Regions from separate parts of the Streptomyces polygonati genome, predicted to be linked through region 1. Evidence: riboswitches for the same ligand, from Rfam matches in the RefSeq annotation. Region 1 holds a riboswitch; the other holds the start of a gene.
The links. Region 1 has a riboswitch for ZMP and ZTP ahead of ACFO3J_RS05670 (phosphoribosylaminoimidazolecarboxamide formyltransferase). Riboswitches for the same ligand answer to the same signal wherever they lie in the genome.
Positions count from the first base shown of each region.

Region 2: it holds a riboswitch for ZMP and ZTP, as region 1 does, so the genes downstream of both, ACFO3J_RS07845 (glycine hydroxymethyltransferase) here and ACFO3J_RS05670 (phosphoribosylaminoimidazolecarboxamide formyltransferase) in region 1, are expected to answer to the same signal.

Region 1 covers NZ_JBHSBB010000006.1:49,413-60,358, reverse strand. Annotated here, with positions in the region: gene ACFO3J_RS05685 (AzlC family ABC transporter permease) at 1-671, opposite strand, end outside; gene ACFO3J_RS05680 (helix-turn-helix domain-containing protein) at 797-1,429, shown strand; gene ACFO3J_RS05675 (crotonase/enoyl-CoA hydratase family protein) at 1,529-2,326, shown strand; gene ACFO3J_RS05670 (phosphoribosylaminoimidazolecarboxamide formyltransferase) at 2,371-3,600, opposite strand; ZMP/ZTP riboswitch at 3,573-3,658, opposite strand; gene ACFO3J_RS05665 (hypothetical protein) at 3,706-3,951, shown strand; gene alc (allantoicase) at 3,957-5,180, shown strand; gene ACFO3J_RS05655 (ankyrin repeat domain-containing protein) at 5,227-5,670, opposite strand; gene ACFO3J_RS05650 (hypothetical protein) at 5,680-6,327, opposite strand; gene ACFO3J_RS05645 (maleylpyruvate isomerase family mycothiol-dependent enzyme) at 6,360-7,145, opposite strand; gene ACFO3J_RS05640 (DUF5107 domain-containing protein) at 7,372-9,471, shown strand; gene ACFO3J_RS05635 (ketopantoate reductase family protein) at 9,496-10,479, opposite strand; gene ACFO3J_RS05630 (GNAT family N-acetyltransferase) at 10,526-10,946, opposite strand, start outside.
Region 2 covers NZ_JBHSBB010000007.1:338,947-349,892, forward strand. Annotated here, with positions in the region: gene ACFO3J_RS07805 (GUN4 domain-containing protein) at 1-256, opposite strand, end outside; gene ACFO3J_RS07810 (Pepco domain-containing protein) at 299-631, opposite strand; gene ACFO3J_RS07815 (EcsC family protein) at 628-1,728, opposite strand; gene ACFO3J_RS07820 (ROK family transcriptional regulator) at 2,196-3,377, shown strand; gene ACFO3J_RS07825 (hypothetical protein) at 3,770-4,810, shown strand; gene ACFO3J_RS07830 (hypothetical protein) at 4,815-5,414, shown strand; gene ACFO3J_RS07835 (carbohydrate kinase family protein) at 5,383-6,420, shown strand; gene ACFO3J_RS07840 (DUF6227 family protein) at 6,428-7,267, opposite strand; gene ACFO3J_RS07845 (glycine hydroxymethyltransferase) at 7,517-8,986, opposite strand; ZMP/ZTP riboswitch at 9,018-9,112, opposite strand; gene ACFO3J_RS07850 (enoyl-CoA hydratase/isomerase family protein) at 9,346-10,338, shown strand; gene ACFO3J_RS07855 (class I SAM-dependent methyltransferase) at 10,445-10,946, shown strand, end outside.

The sequences.
Region 1 (10,946 bases):
CGGCGGCGGGGGAGGCCGACGGCGACGCCGGCCAGGGCGAGCAGGACCGGAAGGCCAGCGGGGAGGAAGGGGGTCGCGGCCAGCGCGATCGCGGCGCCGGCCGAAGCCGCCCTGCGGGTGGCCGTGTTGTCGAGGGAGGGCAGCAGGAGGGCGAGCAGGACCGCGGGGAAGGCCGCGTCCAGCCCGAAGGTGTCGGGGTCGCCCATCGCCCGGCCGCCGAACGCGCCCGCCACCACGCCGAGGTTCCAGCAGGCGAACAGCCCGAGCCCGCACGCCCAGTAGGCGGCCCGCCGACGCCCCGGCCCGTCCTGCGCCAGTGTGAAGGCCACCGTCTCGTCCACCATCAGATGGCTCCCGGCCAGTCGGCGCGGCAGACCGGCGCCGACCACGTCGCCGACCACGAAACCGAACGGCAGATGGCGCGCGTTGACCAGCAGCCCGGCGGCCACCGCCGCCACCGGATTGCCGCCCGCGCCCACGATCCCGACGAAGATGAACTGCGAGGCGCCGGCGAACACCACCACCGACAGCAGCACGGGCAGCCACAGCGGCAGCCCGAGGCCCACCGCGATGGCGCCGAACGACACACCGACCAGCCCGTCGGCGGCGCACACCAGCCCGATGTCCCGCGCCAGGCCTTGGTCCAGGGTTCGCTTTATCGAACGATTCACCCGATCTACTGAACGGCACGGTCTGATGGTTCGTCAAGTCGAACGATAGGATTTCTTCAGCGAACGCAGCTGCGACCATGGACACGGCGGGCACACGGCGCGGACACGGCGAAGGGACGACGGCCATGGCGGACAGTGGGGGTCCTCACGGCGAAGGCGGCACGGGCACGGGAACGGACGCCGGAGCGGGCGGTACTGCAGCGGCCGAGTCCGGCGCGCCGCTCGCGACCATCGCCGCGTCCCTGCGGCGCGAGCGGCGCCGGGTGGGGCTCTCCCTCACCGAGGTCGCCCGCCGTGCGGGTATCGCCAAATCGACGCTCTCCCAGCTGGAGTCCGGCACCGGCAACCCGAGCGTGGAGACGCTGTGGGCGCTGAGCGTCACCCTCGATGTGCCGTTCGCCCAGCTCGTCGACCCGCCCCGGCCCCAGGTGCGGATCATCCGGGCCGGGGAGGGCCTGGCCTTCACCGCCGAACACGCCGATTACGTCGCCACGCTGCTCGCCTCCTGCCCGCCGAACGCCCGCCGCGACCTCTACGTGATCACCGCCCAGCCGGGCACCTCGCGCGACTCGGACCCGCACATGCCGGGAGTGACCGAGCATGTGGTGCTGAGCGCCGGACGGGCCCTGGTCGGCGTCGCCGACGAACCGGTCGAGCTGAACCCGGGGGACTACGTGGCCTACCCGGGCGATGTCGCGCACGTCTTCCGGGCGTTGGAGCCGGATACGGCCGCGGTGCTGATCCAGGAGCACCGCTGAGGCGCCGCCACCTGCGCCCCGCCCGATACCAGGCCTGATGATCCGCCCCCGCCCCCGCCCCCGCCCCGACTCCCGACTTCCGACGGCAGGAGACCGATGATGGGACGCACCGCGACCGGAGAGCCCGACGACCGGTCCGCCGTACGGATCGAGCGCGCCGGACCGGTGACCACCGTCGTGCTGTCCCGGCCCGCCGCGCGCAACGCCGTGGACGGTCCGACGGCGGTCCGGCTCGCCGACGCCTTCCGGGAGTTCGACGCCGACGGGGAAGCGGCCGCGGCGGTGCTGTGGGGCGACGGCGGCACCTTCTGCGCGGGCGCCGACCTCAAGGCGATCGGGACCGGCCGCGGCAACCGGGTGGCCGAGGACGGCGACGGCCCGATGGGGCCCACCCGGCTGCGGCTGGGCAAGCCGGTGATCGCCGCGATCTCCGGCCACGCGGTCGCGGGCGGTCTGGAACTGGCGCTGTGGTGCGATCTGCGGGTGGCCGAGGAGGACGCGGTGCTGGGGGTCTTCTGCCGCCGCTGGGGTGTGCCCCTGATCGACGGCGGAACTGTACGGCTTCCCCGGCTGATCGGCGCCGGCCGGGCGATGGACCTGGTGCTCACCGGCCGGCCGGTGGACGCCGCCGAGGCGCTCGCCATCGGTCTCGTCAACCGGGTGGTGCCCCGGGGTACCGCCCGCGCCGCCGCCGAGGCACTCGCCGCCGAACTGGCCGCCTTCCCGCAGACCTGCCTGCGCCAGGACCGGCTCTCCCTGCTGGAACAGGACGGCCGGTCCGAACAGGAGGCGCTGGCGGGCGAGTTGGCCCATGGCCGGATCTCGCTGCGGGAGGCCGGAGCCGGTGCGGCCCGGTTCGCCGCCGGGGAGGGCCGGCACGGCGCCTTCGGCACCTGACGCCGGGGCCGGGCCGGATCACCGGTGCTCGGCCCGGCCGCCGGTCAGTGCTGGAAGAGCCGCAGCCCGGTTCGCACCAGGGTGATCCCGTGCTCCTCGCAGGCCTCGGCGACCTCGGCGGAGCGCAGGGAGCCGCCCGGCTCGGCGATCCACCGCACGCCGTAGCGGGCCGCGTGATCGACGTTGTCGCGGAAGGGCAGCGCGCCGTCCGAGGCGAAGGCGACACCTGTGAGGCGCGCGGCCCAGTCCCGCCGGTCCTCGTCGGTCGGCTCGGGGGCGGGCACGTCGAGGGCCGCCGCGAGCCGGAGGCGTTCGTTGGGCGTCAAGTCGCCCTCGGCGATCCGGACTTGCCAGTTGACGCGCTCCTGGCGTCGTACCGCCGCGCCGAACTCCATCGCCTGCAGCGCCGGATGGCGGCGCAACCACCATCCGGCCGCCTTCGCGCCCGCCAGCCGCGTACAGTCGACCCGCGACTGCTGGCCCGCGCCGATGCCGAGCGTGACCCCGTCCCGCACGTAACAGACCGCGTTGGACTGGGTGTCGCGCACCACGGCGAGCCCGAGCAGCAGATCCTCGGCAGCGGCGGCGGGCACCGGCGCCTGCCCGCACACCACATTGCCGAGCAGCTCCGTGGTCAGCGGCACCTCGTCGCGGGCCTGCGTCAGCCGCAGGCCGTAGATCTCCCGCCGCTCCAACTCCGGCGGCACATAGGTCGGATCGGCCTCAAGGACGAGGAAGCGGCCCCGCTTCTTGGCGCTCAGCGCGGCCATCGTGCCGGGCTCGTAACCGGGGGCGACGATGCCGTCGCACACCACGCGGGCCAGCAGCGCGGCGAGTTCGGCGTCGACCGGGTGCGAGACGGCGGCGAAGTCGCCGTACGACGACTTCGGATCGGCGTCGCGGGCCCGGACATAGGCGCTGGCCAGCGGGCTCGCGATGCCTTCCACCGGGTCGAAGCCGTAGAACGCCGCGGTCGGGCCGTCGACGGGTCCGGCCAGCGCCGCGCCGGCCGGGGAGACATGCTTGAAGGACGCCGCCACCGGCCGCCCCAGCGCCGCCGACGCCTCCCGTACCAGCCGCCAGCCGCTCAGCGCGTCCAGCAGGTTGATGTACGACGGGTCGCCGTTCAGCGCCCGCAGCGGCCACGCGCCCGCTGTCACGGGCTCGGCGCTCGCCCGGCCCTGCTGGGGATTGAGTCCGTACCGCAGTTCCACCGGGGCCTCCACAGCCGTACCGCCTCGCTGATGTGAGGCGCCCAGGCGGTCGACGCTCATCCGGACTGCTGGGCCGCTCCCCGGTGGTCCTCCACCCTCGCCAGTCGCGCCCAACGGCGACTCTACCCGCCGCGCCCGCGCGGCCCCGCGGGTAGGCCGGCCGCCATGATCGTCCGGATCAACGGGACCTCCGGTGTCGGGAAGACCACCACGTCCGAGAAGCCGGCCGCGCTGCTGCCGGACGCGCTGGTCTTCGACTCCGAGTCGGTCGGCTACATGCTCCAGCCGGTGTTCACCGGCATCCCGGCGCGGGACTTCCAGGATCATCCCGCGGGGTCAGCCCGCGCCAGCACCGGTCGGGCGCGGCGGCCTCCTGAGAGAGTGGGGGCGGCCGACAGAAGGAGACGGTGAGGAATGTGACGGGAGACAACGCGATGACGCCGCAGGAGCGGGACACGGTCCGGGAGGGAACGGCCGGCGCTGCCGGCGCGGACGGCAGGGCGGACACCGGTGCCACCACCTCCACCGCCTTCACGGCGCTGACCGGTTTCACCGGGGACGCGCGGCCCTATGCTGGCGGCGATCCCTACGCGGACTACCGCAAGGCCGCCTTGCCCTTCGCCGGGCTGGCGGACCTGGCCGACCGGCGGCTGGGCGCCGGGGTGATCGCCGCCAACGACGAGTTCTTCGCCGAGCGGGAGAATCTGCTGCTGCCCGGGCCCGCGGGGTTCGACCCCGAGCGTTTCGGCCACAAGGGCAAGGTGATGGACGGCTGGGAGACCAGGCGCCGCCGCGGCCGGTCCGAGCGGGCGCCGCACCCCGATCCGGACGACCACGACTGGGCGCTGGTACGGCTCGGGGCGCCGGGGATCGTGCGCGGGATCGTCGTCGACACCGCGCACTTCCGCGGCAACTACCCGCGGGCCGTCTCGGTGGAGGCGGCCTCCCACTCCCTGTCCGCCGCACCCGGGGACCTGCTCGACCCGGAGGTGGAGTGGACCCCGCTGATTCCCCGGACCGAGATCGGCGGCCACGCGGAGAACGCCTTCACCGTCCACCTGGAGCGCCGCTTCACCCATCTGCGGCTGCGCCAGCATCCCGACGGCGGCATCGCCCGGCTGCGGGTTCCCGGCGAAGTGGTCCCCGATCCGGGCTGGCTGGCCGAACTGGGCACCTTCGACCTGGTCGCGCTGGAGAACGGCGGCATGGTGGAAGACGCCTCCGACCGCTTCTACTCGCCGCCGGAGCACACCATCCTGCCGGGCCGCTCCGGCAGGATGGACGAGGGCTGGGAGACTCGCCGCCGCCGCGACAGCGGGCACGACTGGATCCAGTACCGGCTGGTGGAGCAGGGCCGGATCCGGGCCGTGGAGATCGACACCGCCTATCTGAAGGGCAACGCCGCGGGCTGGGCGTCGCTCTCGGTACGCGACGGCGCCGACGGCGCGTGGGTCCAGTTGCTGCCCCGGGTCCGCCTCCAGCCCGACACCCTGCACCGCTTCCTGGTCGACCGGCTGCCCGCCACTCACGCCAGGATCGAGATCTTCCCGGACGGCGGCATCTCCCGGCTGCGGCTGCACGGCTCCCTCACTCCCGGGGGCGCGGCGCGGCTGGCCGAACGGACCGGGGCGATCAGTTAGCGAGCCGCGGCCGGAAGCCCGGAAGCCCGGAAGCCCTGACGAGGGGTCACTCGCCGCGGAAGAGCGCCAGCAGTTCGTCCTTGCCGAACATCTGGGCGGTGTCGACGGCCGAGGGTGTACCCGCGGTGGGGTCGGCGCCGGCTTGGAGCAGCGCGGTGATCACGTCCTGCTCGCCCTTGAAGACCGCGCCGGCCAGCGGCGACTGCCCCCGGTCGTTGATCCGGTCCGGCTCGGCGCCGCGCTCCAGCAGCGCGCGCACCGCCCCCGCGTGCCCGTGGTAGGCGGCGAGCATCAGCAGTGTGTCACCGCGGTCGTTGGTGAGATTCGCGGAGACCCCGGCGTCGACATAGGCGGCCAGCTGGGCCGCGTCGCCCTGCCGGGCCAGGTCGAAGAGCCGGGTCGCGAACTCGACGAGCTCGGGATCGGGGGCGCCGGCCGGGTCGTTCGCGGGGCCGGTGCCAGGGGTCGGATCGGGGGTGGGCTCGGTCATGGCCCCACCCTACGCAGGGCAGCGACCGTCGAAAAAGGAAATCACCACACGCCGCGAGGGACCGTCGCCGACCCGGACGTCCAGCGGTACGCAGGCGCGCCCGTCCCCGGCCACGAAGAACGCGCCGATGAAGACGGTGGAGGCGCCGGGGCAGCCGTGGAAGGACACCGAGGGGGCCGGGGACATGCCGTAGCCGATCCCGTACTGCAGACCGACCCTCGCACGCTGTTCGGCCCCGATGGTGACGGTGACCGGCCGGGAGTCCTGGACCTCGGAGTCGACGCGGTAGTGCCAGCCGTCGGCGTTGTGGACCCCGCGGGCCTGCTGGTCACCGTCGGCCAGCGCCGCGGCGCCGTGCAGGATCAGGCCGCCGGCCGACAGATCGTTCCTGGAGGCGGGCGGCGCGGCCGAGGCCGGGCCCGAAGGGGCTCCCGACTTCGCTGGAGCGCCGTGGGCCGCCGTCGGCGGCCGGTAGGTGCTGGTGCCCTCGACGCACTCCACCGGGCGCGGATGCGCGATGCTGCCCACCGGCGGGGGAGCGGAGGCCACGGCCGGCGGCGCCTTGTCGGCCGGCTCCGAACCGCCGGCGGTGCAGCCGGCGAGCAACGCCAGCGCCCCGGCCGCCACTCCGGCCGCTCGCCACCCTCGACCTGACATGGGCATCACCCCTCCGTCAGGACGGTACGTCCTCAACCGAGCGGCGGCCAGACCACCAACTGCCGTACGAGATCCTGATCCCCCGATATCCGCAGCGCGGGGCCGTCCCACGGGACCCGGCGGTAGAGGGCGAGCAGCAGCTCGCTCGCCGGGCCGGACAGGGCCGCGCCCGGCCGCGGCCGCCCGCCCGTACCGCCGCGTATCGCCGAGGCACCGGTCGAGTCGAGGATCAGCGTCCAGGACGGGCCCTCGTCGGTGGCCAGCAGGACACGGGCGGGCGAGTGCGGCCAGCCGTCCATCGAGCCGAAGCCGACATGCAGGAACTCGTCCAGGGCGTCCAGCGCCACCTGCGGCGGAAGCGGCTGGGCGGCGCCCGCTGCCTCCTGCGCGTCCCGGGTGTGCACCGCCGCCTCCTGCACCTGGTGGCGGGCCACCGCGCCCGCAGTGGCCGGATGGCCCGACTCCGCCCACCACGTCCAGCAGACGGCGTCCGGACCGGCCGCCCGCAGGGCGTCCAGCAGCAGCGTCGTTGACCGCGCCGACCACGCGAGCAGCTCCTCCGGCGGCCCGCCGTCCCCCGCCGCCCCCTCGGCGGGCGGGCGCCGCGCGGGGCCCGCCGCGACCACCGCCGCCCAGAACCGCTGCACCCGGCCCAGATGCGCCGCCAGCTCCCGGGTCGTCCAGTCCGGACAGCCCGGCACCCGCGCCCCGGGGTCCGCCGACTCCACGCAGGCGCGGAACGCGGCGGAGCGCTCCTCGATGAGTGCCAGCCGGTCGGCGAAAGGCGTTCCCGGGAGCGGGGCGTGCGAAGTCGTCATGGCGTCCGTTGTAGCAGCGACCACCGACATCCGACCCGAGCGCGGAATCGTCATCGCGCCGAGGTCCCGACGCCCCGTCAACCGCCCGTCCGGCCCCGCCCTTCGGGTGATCCGGACGACGACGGGCACTGGTCAGCCGGCCGGGAAAGCTGTTCCATGGTCATCAGCCGGCCGCCGCAGCAGAGGCGGCCACCCGCGGCAGGATGAGGTGGCCTTGGCTACGACCGTGCGACGTACCGACCTGAGTCTTCCGGCCGCCCCGCTCGGCCCGGAGAACCCGCTGCCCGCCCTGCGCCCGCCGGACGGCATCCACCGGCCGGGACCGCGCGACCGCGGGGGACTGCCCGCCGACATGGCCCGGCAGATCGGCTGGGCCCCGCTGCGGTCCTTGACTCCGGTCCGGATGCTGGACGGCTACGGACGCGACCGCGCGCCGACCCGCCTCGACGCGCTCGTCATCGAGAACGAGCGGGTCCGCGCCACCGTCCTGCCCGGCCTCGGCGGCCGGCTGTACTCCCTGTTGCACAAGCCGACCGGACGTGAACTGCTCTACCGCAACCCGGTGTTCCAGCCCGCCGGCTTCGCGCTCGCCGGTGCCTGGTTCTCCGGCGGGGTCGAATGGAACCTCGGCGCCACCGGCCACTGGGCGCACACCTGCGCCCCGCTGCACGCCGCCCGCGTCCCCGCCCCGGACGGCGGCGAGATGCTGCGCCTGTGGGAATGGGAGCGGCTGCGCGATCTGCCCTTCCAGATCGACCTGTGGCTGCCCGCCGAATCCGACTTCCTCCACGTCGGCGTCCGCGTCCGCAATCCGCACGACCGCACCGTCCCGGCCTACTGGTGGTCCAACATCGCGGTGCCCGAGACCGAGCAGACCCGGGTGCTGGCCCCCGCCGACGCCGCCTGGCACCTCGGCCACACCCGGACCCTCAGCCATGTGCCCATCCCGCGAGGCCCGGAAGACCGGCGAGGGCCGGGAGACCACCCGGGCCAGGGGGAAAGCCCCGACCTCACCTACACCACCCGCTCCGAACACGCCGCCGACCACTTCTTCGACATCCGGGACGACGACCGCCGCTGGATCACCGCCCTCGACGGCGCCGGCCGCGGCCTCGTCCAGACCTCCACCGACCTCCTGCGCGGCCGCAAGCTCTTCCGGTGGGGCCAGGGCCGTGGCGGCCGGCGCTGGCAGGAGTGGCTCACCGAACCCGGCACCGGCGGCTATCTGGAGATCCAGGCCGGCCTGGCCCGTACCCAGCTCGAACACATCCCGATGCCCGCCGACTCCTCCTTCTGCTGGCTGGAGGCGTACGGCCCGCTGGCAGCCGATCCCGCGCTCGTCCACGGCCCGGACTGGGCGGCGGCCCGCGCCGAGGCCGCCCGCGCCCTGGAAGCAGCCCTCCCGCGCGCCACCGTCGAGGCCGCCTGCGCGAGGTGGCTCGACGTCGCCGACGCCGAGCCCAAGGAGATCCTGGCGGCCGGCTCCGGCTGGGGCGCCCTGGAGGCCGAACGCGGCCACCACGACCTGCCCGGCACGCCCTTCCCGGCCGACACGCTCGGCGAAGCCCAGCGGCCCTGGCTGGAGTTGCTGCTGACCGGCGTCTTCCCGCGGCCGCCCGCCGACACCGCGCCCGGCCCGGGCCCGGTCTCCCCGCAGTGGCGCGACCTGCTGGAATCCGCCGACACCCGCCCCGGCGACGCGTGGTTCCGCGACTACCACCTCGGCATCGCCCAATGGGCCGCGGGCGACCGCGCCCAGGCGGTCCGCAGCTGGGAGCGCTCGCTGGCCGCCCATCTCTCGCCGTGGGCCCTGCGCGCCCTGGCGGTCGCCGAGACCGAGGCGGGGGAGACCCGGCGGGCCGCCGAACGGTATCTGGCCGCGTACGACTGCCTGAGTACGGCCTTCCTCGACCGTACCGACTGGACCGAGGACACCGCCGAGGAGGCCCGGGCCGTCCAGCGCGCCCTGCTGCGGGAGGCGGTGCCCGCCCTGCTGGCGGCCGGTCGCGCGGACGACGCGGAGCGCGTCCTCACCCAGCCGGCGGCCGGGGGCGGCGAGCCGTTCGACAGCGGCCGCGTCCGGCTGCTGCGGGCCGGGACCGCGCTCGCCCGGGGCGACGCGCCCGGCGCCCGCGCCCTGTTCGACCAGGGCTTCGAGGTGGCTGACCTGCGGGAAGGGGCGCTCGAACTCAGCGAGACCTGGTACGCCGTGGCCGAAGCGCTGCTGGCCGGCGACGGACCGGTGGACGACACCGTCCGGGCCCGCGCCCGGGCCGAGCACCCGCTGCCCGCCGCCTACGACTTCCGGATGGGGGCGGAGGAGTAACCGCCCGGCAGACCCGGCGGCGCGTCACGCCTCCGGCAGCGATCCCAGGAGCGCCGCCCGCTCGTCGTCCGTCAGCTCACCCGGCCGGCGGCGCTCCCGCGCGAACACGTTGGCCAGCCGCTGCAACGCCTCGTTGACCGGTGTCGGCACCCCCACCCGGCGGCCCAGCAGCACGATCTCGCCGTTCAGATAGTCGGTCTCGATCGAGCCCGTCCCGCGCACCAGGCTCTGCCAGGACGAACCGCCGCCCCGCGCGGCACCCTTCATCGGCTGGACCAGCAGCTTGTCACCGCGCTCCCGGGCCCGCTCCTCCTCACCGATGTACGCGATCCCCGCCGCGTCCAGCACCGCCGTGCCCTCCGCCCCGGCCCGGTCGAGCAGCTCCGCCGCGCGGTCGCCCCCGGTCCCTCCCCACACGGCGTCCACCGCGTTGCCCAGGTTCGCCAGCAGCTTGGCGTACTTCCACGCCATGACCTCTTCCCTGACCGGGGCCCCGAACCCCGAGTCGGCCAGGTCGGCCGCGATCCGTACCGTCGTCGCGTCCGCGCCCGAGGGGTAGCGCCCCAGATGCAGGATCCCGGTCAGCGGCGCGCACGGTGCCTGCACCACCCCCGGTTCGAGGTGACCGGAAGGCAGCCAGACGCACATGGCGTGCACATCACGGAAGCGGCGCAGCGCCAGCCGCTCGTTCTCCACCCCGTTCTGCGCGCACACCACCGCCGGCCGGTCGCCGTACCCACCCCACACCTCCAGCGCGCCCGCGGTGTCCTGGGTCTTGACCGCCAGTACGAGGACATCGTCGTCGCGGGGCGTCAGCTCTTCCGGACCGTCCGCCACCGGTACTGCCAACTCCCGCGTGCCGTCGGGGAGTTCCAGTCGCAGTCCGCGCTCCCGCAGCGCTCGTCCATGGGCGCCGCGAGCCACCAGGACGACCTCGCGACCGCTGTCGAACAGCCGTCCGCCGATCGTCCCGCCGACCGCCCCCGCGCCGATGATGATGTATCGCATACCGGCAGGCTCGCACATGTCCCCACCGGCCCGCCGAGCCCCCCGCTCAGGCCGCCAGCCGGGCGGCGAGTCTCGCCTTGGCGTCCGGCCACTCCGCGGCGAGCATCGAGAAGAAGACGCTGTCCCGCCAGGTCACCCCGTCCGAACGCAGCCGGTGGCGCCGCCAGACACCCTCGCGCACCGCGCCCAGCCGGGCGATGGCCTGCTGCGACCGCGTGTTGAGCAGATCGGTCTTCCAGGCGACCCGGCCCATGCCGAGTTCCTCGAAGGCGTGCGTCATCAGCAGCAGCTTGGACTCGGTGTTGACCGCAGTGCGCCAGTGTGCCCGGCCGTACCAGGTCCAGCCGATCTCCAGCCGCTCGTCGACCGTGCTCACATCGTGGTACGTGCTCCAGCCGATCGCCCGGCCGCCGGCCCGCTCCACCACCGCGAAGGCCAGCCCGCCCGCGGACTCGGAGGCGGCGACC
Region 2 (10,946 bases), on a different contig from region 1:
AGGAGAACCACACCCGGTCCCGCGAGGTGAGGTCCGGGAAGTGGCGCGGGATCTCGGCGATGTGGCGCCCGATGTTCTCGAAGGTGGCCTCCGGTCCGGTCAGGGTGTGGACGCGGTCGGCGGCCAGACCCAGCGTCCGGAAGGTGCGGGCCAGCGCGGCGGCGTCCGCCTCGGCGTAGGCGAGCACCGGCATCCGGGGAATCCCCGGCAGCCGGTTGACGCCGACCGCCAGGACCACGTCACGCGAAGAGCCCACCGTCCCGCTCCCGATCCAGCCGGTCCAGTCGATTCGGCCGCGTCAGCCGCGGCGCAAGGTGAGTTGGAAGGTGGCGGAGGTCGAGGCGCCGAGGCCGACACCCAGCAGGGCCAGCTTCCCGTCGGCCGTGAGGCTGACGGAGACCTGGATCTCGGCCACCCCGAAGCCGGCCGCCGCCGTTTCGGCCTCGCTGACAGCCGAGCCGATCTGACGCAGCAACTCACCGAGACGGCGGCCCAATTCAGGGGTGGACACGGCCGTCGTCGTGGTGGTGGGCGATGTCTCCGGCTCCCGGCCCCAGCCTCTGCCGCCGCCCGGCGCCGGCGGCGGCGTTTCCTGCCCCGCGGTCAGTACGAGAATCCGCTCGTCGGTCATTCGCCCACCTTTCCCTTGTCACGCGCGGATTCCGGTCCGGCTTCCCCTTCCGGACTTTCGAGGATCTCGGCCTCCACCTCTTCCGCCGCCCAGTCCTCGAGGATCTCGGCCTCGACCTCGTCCAGGATCTCCGCGATGGGGACGGCCTCCCCGTCCTCGGGCACGTCCGGCACACTCGCCGTCAGGCCGTAGCGCTCGGCGAGCCAGCGCTCCCGGTACAGCCGGTCGGCGGTGCTCGCGACCCGGCGGAAGATCGCCGCGTTCTGCCCGGCGCCGATGCCGATGCCCACCACCGGAAGCAGCTTCTCGACATTCTGGGCGGTGGCCTTGAACCCGAGCTGGGTCAGTACCCGGGTGATCAGTTCGGTGACCCGGCTCTTGGGTATCTTCCCGGCCTTGCCGAACTTCTCCAGCCACTTGAATCTGCGCTGGGCGAGCAGCTGCTTCACCCGGCTCAACTCGCGGTAGGCGGCGGCCTTGTTCTGCGCGCGGCGCGCCACGCCGACTCCCAGGACCCCGAGCGAGAAGGCCGTCTCCTGCTCGTCACCGGACAGGGTGTCGAAGCCGTAGTACGCGGCGGTGTGCGCGACGAGCCGCAGACTCCCGACCAAAGTGGCCGCCGCGTCGCCGACCATCACGCCGACGACCATGGCCGGCCCCGCCCCGGTCACTGTGAGGGCTTCGCCGCCGGTGATCGCGAACCCGGCGCCGGCGCCCTCGATCAGCGCCACCGACGCGTAGGACAGCGCCAGATTCGGTTTCACCCGGTCGATGTCGGCGAGATCGAGTGCGCGGATGTCGGGCAGGACCCGCGCCTCGAACCCGGCGGCGCGATAAGCGGCCAGGATCTTCTCCGTTCGTACCGAGGCCACGGCCAGGTCGAATCCCTGCTCGAAAAGGCTCTCCAGGCCCTCCTTCAGCAGTTGCTCGAACTTCTCCGAGCCGGGCAGGACATGGGCGCCGCGGCGGGCCGCCTGACCGGCGGCCGCCGCCTTCTTCCGCAGCGATTCGGGCATCCGCCGCCCGACTCGCGCGTGCAGGCGCTTGTCCTTCCATTCCTGGATCTCCGCCCACGCCCTGCGGTCGTAGTCGGTCATGCCCGGCGGCGCCACAGCGCCGGGTCCGCCGTCCTTCACCATCGATATCGCCCCCCAGCGAAACGGAAGCGCGGCGGTCCGCGCCGGCGCCTTCCCACCCAGTCGTCACGCCCCCGGGAAAGCACCCTTCCGTGCTGACAAGCCTACCCGCCGGAGGGTTTGCGGTGAGTGGATCCGGCCGATACCGGCGTCCTTCCTTCCGGAACCCGACAGCCGCCGGCGATACGGGAAACCGGCCATCGGACACGGGCGAATCGTCGACGGGTCCCCTTCTCCGACGTATTGGGAGAGCGCTTCCCCGACAGCCGTGTGCCGCGCCCGCGTTCTGGCATTATGTGCCGTGTACCGCGATCTCCCGGGGGCCGCCGCGGAGGGTGACGGCGGCGCGGCGCCGCGACCGGCCGGTTCCCCGCGGTCCGCGGCGCACCGCCCCGGCCGGCGGTACCGACATCGTGAGGGGGAGCCCGGTGAAGCGCGACGTGGGCCGGACGACGAGGGATCTTCGTCGGCACAACCGCACGTCCGTGCTGTCCAAGCTCTATCTGCACGGCCCCGCCAGCCGTTTCGACCTGATGCACGCCACCGGCCTCAGCTCCGCGACCGTCAGCAACGTCGTCACCGCCCTGGTCGCGGACGGCCTGGTCGCCGAGGCCGGACTGCTGGACTCCGACGGCGGCCGACCCAGGACGCTGCTGGAGGTACGCCCCGGCTACGCGCGGGTCGTCGGCGTGGACATCGGCGAAACCCACGTCCAGGTCGGTCTGTTCGACTGGACGCTCGACACCATCGCCACCGCGACCTACCCCATGGACGAGGGCCACCCCGACCCGGCCGTACTCGCCGGGCTGGTGACCACCGGCATCGAGGAGGTCACCGGCCGGGCCGGCCTCGACCCCGCGAAGCTCCTCGGCGTCGGCGTCGGAGTGCCCGGTACGGTGCTGCCCGACGGACTGGTGCACGCTCCCACCCTCGGCTGGTCCGGCGTGCCCTTCGAAGCGCTGCTCCGCCCCCGGATCGCGGCCCCCCTGCACCTGGACAACTGCGCCCGCACTCTGGGCCAGGCCGAGATGTGGCGGGGCGCGGGGCGCGGCGCCGAACGGGCGATCGTCGCGCTCCTCGCGGTCGGCGTCGGCGCCGCGGTGGCCACCGGCTCGCCCAGCGGGGTGACCAGCACCACCAGCGAGTGGGGCCACACCGTCGTCCAGGCCGGCGGCGCCCCCTGCCGCTGCGGTTCGCACGGCTGCCTGGAGGCGTACGTCGGCGCCGAGGCCATCCTGCGGCACTACGAACACACCGCTGGAGCACCGAAGTCGGCGGTCACCGGCACCGAGGAGCGGATCGCCGCCCTGGTCGCCGGGGCCGCCCGGCCGGGAGCCGCCGCCGACACGGTGCGCTGGGCCGCCGAATACCTCGGGATCGGCATCGCCAATCTCGTCAACCTGCTCAGCCCGGACCGGGTGATCCTCTCCGGCTGGCTCAGCATGAGCCTGGGCCCCGCCATGCTCCCCGCCGTCCACGACGCCATGCGCCGCCACAGCCTCGACTACATGGCCGCCGCCACCCGCCTCGAACTCGGCCGGCTGGGCCAGGAGGCGGTCGCCCTCGGCGCGGCGACCCTGCCGGTGCACGAACTCCTCACGGCCGGTTAGGGCCCGTCGTCCGGATCTCCGCCGCGTCGCGGCGCCCCGGCACGCACTCCCCAGCGCTTCGCCTGGGGGTACCCCCAGCCGCGTTCTCGTCGGTCGACGACGTCCCCTCGGCCTTCGGCCGGGAGGTGCCCCCACCGCGTCGCCTCCCTCCTCCGCCCTGCGGCCGCACGCACCGGACATCGCTCCGCCATCCACGGAGATCCAAACGACAGGCCCCAGAGCCCGGGCGCGGGCTCCCGCGGCCGGGTACGGGGACGGTCCGTCGGTGGTCCCCGGTAGCGGTGCCGGTGGGGCGGGTGTGACGTTTTCGCGGCCGCGGGCGCTGTGAGGTGTAGGACCGCGCCCGGGCCCGATGGCCCGGCGGCACCGCGGACGACCCCGGGAGGCACGCGGTGGACAAGGCGGCGGAACGGTCCCGGACCACGCCCGAAGGACCATGGCCCGCGCCGGAGAGGGTCGAGCGACTGCTCGACGGCGCCCGCGCCGCACCCGGCGCGGCGGGGGAGTCACGGCTGGCGGAGCTGCTGCGGGCACTCACCGCGGCGGCGGCGGCCGACCGGGTCGATCCGGTACGGGAGCGGGCCGCGCTGTCGGCTTTCCGGACCGCCCGCGGACCGCGCGGGGCGGACGCGCGCCCGGTACGGCGTACCGGGCGCGGCTTCGCGCAGCCCGCCTGGCCGGCCCGGGCCCTGGCGGGCGGCCTGGCGGCGGTGTGCGCGCTCGGTGTGGTCACGATCGCCGCCGGGGCCGGAGCGCTGCCGGGTCCGTTCCGGGCCGGCGGGGTGCAGCATGCCGGGCCGTCCGCCCCGGTGACGGGAGAGCGCTCCCCCAGCCCGGGTCCGGACCGTACCCACGAGTCCGCACCGGACGGCGGCCGGGGCCCCCGTACCCCGCTGAGCGGTGCGCCGGCACCGAGCGTCCCGTCCGGAGCACCCGACCCGCGCGCCCTCTGCCAGCGGTACGCGCACGCGCTGCTGCCGGGCGGACGGCCCGACGCCGCACTCACCGACCGCCTGCGGCGCGTGGCCGGCGGCCGGGACCGCGTCACCGCCTACTGCCGGCGCTTCCAGGGCGGCCACCCCGCGCCGACGGCCGGCTCGCGTGTCGGCCCGGGCAAGGACCGGGGGACGGACCGGAAGGCGGAGCGGAACACGGACGGCACCGCGAAGGCGAACACCGATCCCAAGTCCGAGCGGGTGCCGGGGCGGGAGCCGGAACGCGGCGGCGCGAACCGTGACGTCCCGCGCCGGGACACCGCGAAGGGCCGCGCCGAAGGGCGGGCGGACGCCGACCGTCCCGCCGCGGCTGCCGACCCTCCGGACCGGTCCGGCACACCCGTGCCCGACCGCTCACCCGCATGCCGCCGGGGATGCGAAACGACCTGGGAACCGCCCGGTGGGAGCCCTGGCCGAGGAGGCGATCCGGCAGAGTGAGCGCATGGTGCCAGAGCTCCCCCCACCGGACGATCCGCATGTGCGGCACATGCGCCGGATGTTCCTCGCCGTCATCACGGCGAGCTTCCTCTTCCTGATCCCGTGGATCGGCTACCTCTCGGCGAGCCTGCCGAACCATCACGAGGTGGACCAATGGCGGCTGGCCTGGGTCGGTTTCGACGCCGCCCTGATCGCCGCGATCGGCGTCACCGCGGTGTGCGCCTGGCGGCGGCTGCAGATCTTCGTCCCCTGGGCGGTGGTGACCGCCACCCTGCTGTGCTGCGACGCCTGGTTCGACATCGTCCTGGACTGGAGCAGCGACGGACCGACCGGCTCCATCCTCACCGCGGGCCTCGCCGAACTCCCGCTTGCCGCCCTGCTGTTGTACGCGGCCAGGAAGATGATCCGGCTGACCGTGAGCGTCGCCTGGCGCCGGGCCGGCCGGACCGGACCCGTACCACCGCTGTCCCGGCTCTCGCTGGTCGTGCTGACCACCGAGGAGGAGCAGCGGACGCGGGACGCGCGGGAGCGACACGACCACGAGCACCCCGACGGAACGGAGAACTCCGACGATGACCACCGCCCTCCCCGCCGAACCACCTGACACCCGGGCCGGCTCCGCTCCTGGCACCGGTCCCGACCATGGCCTTGAGGTCCCGGACGCCGGTCCCGGGACGCCCTACGACGTGCTGGTGATCGGTGGTACCGGCGTCGACACCATCGTCCGGGTCGAGGAGTTCGCGATACCCGGCGGCGACTACCTCGGCGTGCCGCCGATTCGCGATTATGTGGCCCACACCGGCAACGGCGTGGCCCTCGGCTTCCACGCGCTCGGCCTGACCACCAAGTTCATCGACTTCCTCGGTGACGACCCGCAGGGCCGGATGATCCTGGACCACTACGCCGCGGTCGGCCTCGACTTCAGCCACCTGCCCGCGCCCGCCGGCACCCCGCGCAGTGTCAACCTGGTGGACCGGGAAGGCCGGCGCTTCTCCTTCTACGACGGCCGCCACCCCGAGGATCTGCGGCTGCCGCGTGAGTTCTACCTCCCGCACCTGGCCCGGGCCCGCCATGTGCACATCTCCCGCTCCACGCCCGCCCAGGACGTGTTCGCCGACGCCGTCCGCCTCGGGTGCGGCGTCTCCACCGATCTGCACGCCTGGGACGGGCGGGACGCCGCGGCCCACCCCTGGGCGTACGGCGCCGACCTGGTGTTCCTCAGCGCCGCCGGTGCCGGAGAGCGCATTCCCGAGGTGATGCGGCAGATCCTGGCGCACGGCAGGGCCACGCTGGTGGTGGCCACCGACGGCGCGGCGGGCTGCCTCGTCCTCGACCGCGGTGAGCAGGAGCCGCAGCGCTTTCCCGCGGTGCTGCCCGAGCGGCCGGTCGTGGACAGCAACGGCGCGGGCGACGCCTTCCTCACCGCCTTCCTGCGGGCCCGCTTCGCCGGCGCCGACCGCGCGGCCTGCGTACGTGCCGGATCGGTCTCCGGCGCGTACGCCTGCGGCAGCCCCGGCACCCATGAGGAGCTCATCGACGCCGCCTCCCTCGCGGCCGCCATCGGCCGGGCGCGCGATGCCTCCGGCGGCCCGGAACCGGTCCGCCCCTAGACACGGCCTAGCCGCCGGACTCGATCCGGCGGACCGCGGTGTCCAGGGCGGCGTCACGGGAGGAGTAGACCTCGCAGGCCGGATGGCCGTCGGGGGTGCGGGTGTGGTCGATCTCCCACAGGCTCAACTCGCTGCCGTCCAGCAGCAGAAAGGCGTGCTCGTACAAGGACCAGGACACCAGCCGGCCGGCGATCACCGCGCTGCGGCGGGTGACGATGCTGATGTCGTGCGCGATGGCGGCGTGCAGCCGCAGCAGTACGTCCTCGCCCGGCGCGTTGGCGTTGGTGGCCCGGCGCAACAGGCGCCAGGCGTGCTCGGGGGAGTCGCTCTCGGTGTACGCGCGGCGGAAGGCCTCCCTGCCGGGGACCAACAGGTCGTCCACCGCGTCGCGTTCGGCGTCCAGGGCGGTCGCCGCGGCCGGCCTCGCGCCGTTCACGGTGCCGAACGGCACCAGATCCGGGGGCAGTTCGACCGGCCCGGTGCTGGCGCCGAAAGCGGTGTCCACCTCCCACTCGGCGACCGCCAGATCCTCGCGGTCGCCGAACACCGCGTGGCGCAGGCGGTCGTCGGGACCGGTGTTGTGCTCCAGCTCCCACAGCACCCGTACTGCCCCGTCCGGCAGCAGGAAACTGTGCCGGAAGGTCCGGCGGTCCAGCCGCCGGGGCGGTCCCTTGGTGTGACGGCACGACTGGAGACCGCAGTAGTGCATCAGCGCGGACCGCACCTCGGCGAACTGCTCCGCCGCCCGCGCGCCGTTCTGCGCGCGAGCCAGTAAACCGGCCAGCTGTTCGCCGGGGCGGCCCCCGGTCCGTACGACTTCCACCGTCTGTGCGGGCTCTGGGTCCATCCGGCCCTCCCGGCTCCGACGTCACCAACCCTGCTGGCGACTCAGGGTAGTAGCGCCATCGCCGGTTGCACCGATGAACGCCGAGATTTTGGGCGTGCGGGGCCGGTACGCACGCCCCCATGGCCGAAAGGCCCCCAGGTCAGCCGCAGTCGGGGCCCGGCCCGCGCCATATTGCAAGGGCGGCGGCCTCGTACGTCCGTACGAGGAGATCACCTTTCCGGGGCCGGCCGGGGCGGGTGCCCGGACGGGTCAGCTCAGGTCGATGCCCGGGTAGAGCGGGAAGCCCGAGAGCAGGTCGGCCGCCTGGCTCGCCACCTTCTCGGCCACCGCCGGGTCCAGCACGTGATGCGCCTTCGACAGACCGCCCTTGGGTGCCGGGGCGGCGCTCGCGCCGGCCAGCACCGTGTCGATCAGCCCGGCGATCTCGTCCATCTCGGTCGTGCCGAGGCCGCGGGTGGTGAGCGCGGGGGTGCCGATCCGGATGCCCGAGGTGTACCAGGCGCCGTTCGGGTCCTGCGGCACCGAGTTGCGGTTGGTGACGATGCCCGCCTCCAGCAGCGCCGACTCCGCCTGCCGGCCGGTCAGCCCGTAGCCGGACACATCGATGAGCACCAAGTGGTTGTCGGTGCCGCCGGTGACCAGGGCGGCCCCGCGCCGGAGCAGGCCCTCGGCCAGCGAACGCGCGTTGTCCACCACGGCCCGGGCGTAGCCGCCGAACTCCGGCCGGGACGCCTCGGCCAGCGCCACCGCCTTGGCCGCCATCACATGGGGCAGCGGACCGCCGAGCACCATCGGGCAGCCGCGGTCCACATGCTCGGCCAGCGTGTCGTCGCACAGCACCATGCCGCCGCGCGGGCCGCGCAGCGACTTGTGAGTGGTGGTGGTCACGATGTTCGCGTGCGGCACCGGGTCGAAGTCGCCGGTGAGCACCTTGCCGGCCACCAGGCCCGCGAAGTGCGCCATGTCCACCATCAGCGTGGCACCCACCTCGTCGGCGATCTCCCGCATGATGCGGAAGTTGACCAGCCGGGGGTAGGCGGAGTAGCCCGCCACCAGGATCAGCGGCCGGAACTCGCGGGCGGACTCGCGCAGCGCGGCGTAGTCCAGCAGCCCGGTCTCCGGATCGGTGCCGTAGCTGCGCTGCTCGAACATCTTGCCGGAGATGTTGGGGCGGAAGCCGTGCGTGAGGTGGCCGCCGGCGTCCAGTGACATGCCGAGCATCCGCTGGTTGCCGAACTCGGCCCGCAGTGCCGCCCAGTCCTGCTCCGACAGGTCGTTGACCTGCCGGGCGCCGGCCCGGGCCAGCGCGGGGCTCTCCACCCGCTGTGACAGCACCGCCCAGAAGGCGACCAGGTTGGCGTCGATGCCCGAGTGCGGCTGCGCGTAGGCGTGGGCGGCGCCGAAGACGTTGCGGGCGTGCTCGGCCGCGAGCGCCTCGACGGTGTCCACGTTGCGGCAGCCGGCGTAGAAACGGCGGCCGACGGTGCCCTCGGCGTACTTGTCGCTGAGCCAGTTGCCCATCGTGAGCAGGACGGCGGGGGAGGCGTAGTTCTCACTCGCGATCAGCTTGAGCATCTCGCGCTGATCGGTGAGCTCGCTCGCGATGGCGTCCGCGATCCGCGGTTCCACGGACCGGATCACATCGAGCGCGCTGCGGTAGGCGATCGACTCGGGGGTGAGGGCGGCGCCGGACGAGGGGACGGCTGACAGCTCGGCCATGGGGTTCTCCGGTTCGAAGCGGGTTCGGAAACGGGACGGCCCAGGCGCACGGCTCTCGGTGGTGGTACGAACGAGCCGCTCCCCGATGGTTGACCCCATCCCAGCGCGCCAGTCACGGCTCGCCGCGAGCTTACCAACGCGGTTCCCGTCGGCGCGACCGTCGGCGCGGGCGTCGTCCCACCGCTGTCCCCGCTGTCGTCGCCTGTCGTCCCCGACGCCGTCCCGGCCGTGGCCGGTCGCCGGGCCGTCCGGCCCGCGCCGGCGGACCAGGTGTTTGGATGGGAGGCGAGCGGGGGCCGCCATCCGGGTGACGACCCGGCCGACCGGGCCGCCCCGACCGTACGACCGACTGGAGCGCCATGGACACGACCGCCCCGCCCGTCACCACCCGCGTCGGCGCGGGCACCGGGGTGATCGAACTCGACCGGCCCGCCGCGCTCAACGCGCTCGACCTCACCATGGTCCGGCTGATCACCGAAGCCCTGGAGAACTGGCGGAACGACCCGGGGGTGCGCTCGGTAGTGATCCGCAGCACCTCGCCCAAGGCCTTCTGCGCCGGGGGCGACATCCGGGCGATGCGCGACGCCGGGGTACGCGGCGACGACGCGGCGGTGGTCACCTACTTCTCCGCCGAGTACGCCCTGAACGCGATGATCGCCCGCTACCCCAAGCCGTACACCGCGCTCATCGACGGCTACGCCATGGGCGGCGGACTGGGCATCTCGGTGCACGGTTCGGCCCGCGTGGTGACCGAGCGGGCCGCGCTCGCCATGCCGGAGACCGCCATCGGCTTCTTCCCCGACATCGGCGCCAGCCATTTCCTGCCCCGGCTGCCCGGCGCGGTCGGCTGGTACCTCGCGCTGACCGGTCAGCGGATCGGGGGCGCGGCGGCCGTCGAGTGCGGACTGGCGACGCACTATGTGCCGGCCGCCGAACTGCCCGCGCTGGAGGCCGCCCTGCTGGCCGGCGGCGCGCCCGCCGCGACGACGGCCCGCTTCGCCGCCGAGGCGCCGCCCTCCGAACTCGCCGCGCACCGGCCCGCCGTCGAGCGCTGCTTCACCGCCCCCGACCTCGCCGGGCTGTACGACCGGCTCGCCGCCGAGGACGCGGACCGCGCCTGGGCCGACGAGACCCTCGCGACGCTGGAGCGGGCCTCGCCGATGAGCCTGGCCGTCACCTTCGACCTGCTGCGGGCCGGCGCCGGATCGAGTCTGGAGGACTGCCTGGCCCGTGAGCTGGACCTGGCCCGCCGGGTCGCCCACGCACCCGACTTCCACGAGGGCGTTCGGGCCGCGCTGATCGACAAGGACCGCGCTCCGGTCTGGTCACCCCATCCACTGCCCGCGATGTGAGATGCGGGTGTCATCATACGGACGCCGCGGCGTAGCGTGACCGCAGAACGCGCCGCGGCCGGAACACGCCGCGGCCCGCCCCGGAACCGACCACGGTTGGAGTGCCATGCCCCGCGAATGGGACGCCACGACATACGACTCCCTGCCGCTGCCGCACCTCGGCTGGGGCAGACGCACCCTGGCCCGGCTGCCGCTGCGGGGCGACGAGCGGGTGCTGGACGCGGGCTGCGGCACCGGCCGCGACACCGAGGGGCTGCTCGACCTGCTGCCGCAAGGACGGGTGGTCGCGGTGGACGCCTCCGTCCGCATGCTGGACCAACTGCGGTCACGGCTGGCCGGGCGGCTGGACCGGGTGGAGGTGGTACGCGCCGACCTGACCCGGCCGCTGCCCTTCGAAGGCGAGGTCGACGCCGTGTTCAGCGTGGCCGCCTTCCACTGGATCGAGGACCACGCCGCGCTGTTCGGCTCGCTCGCCTCCCGGATGCGGCCGGGCGCCCGGCTGGTCGCCGAGTGCGGCGGCCGCGGCAACATCGTCGCCGTCGACGCGGCCGTCGCCGACGTGCTCGGCGCCGGGCACCGGCCGGGCCCCTGGGAGTTCGCCGGCGTCG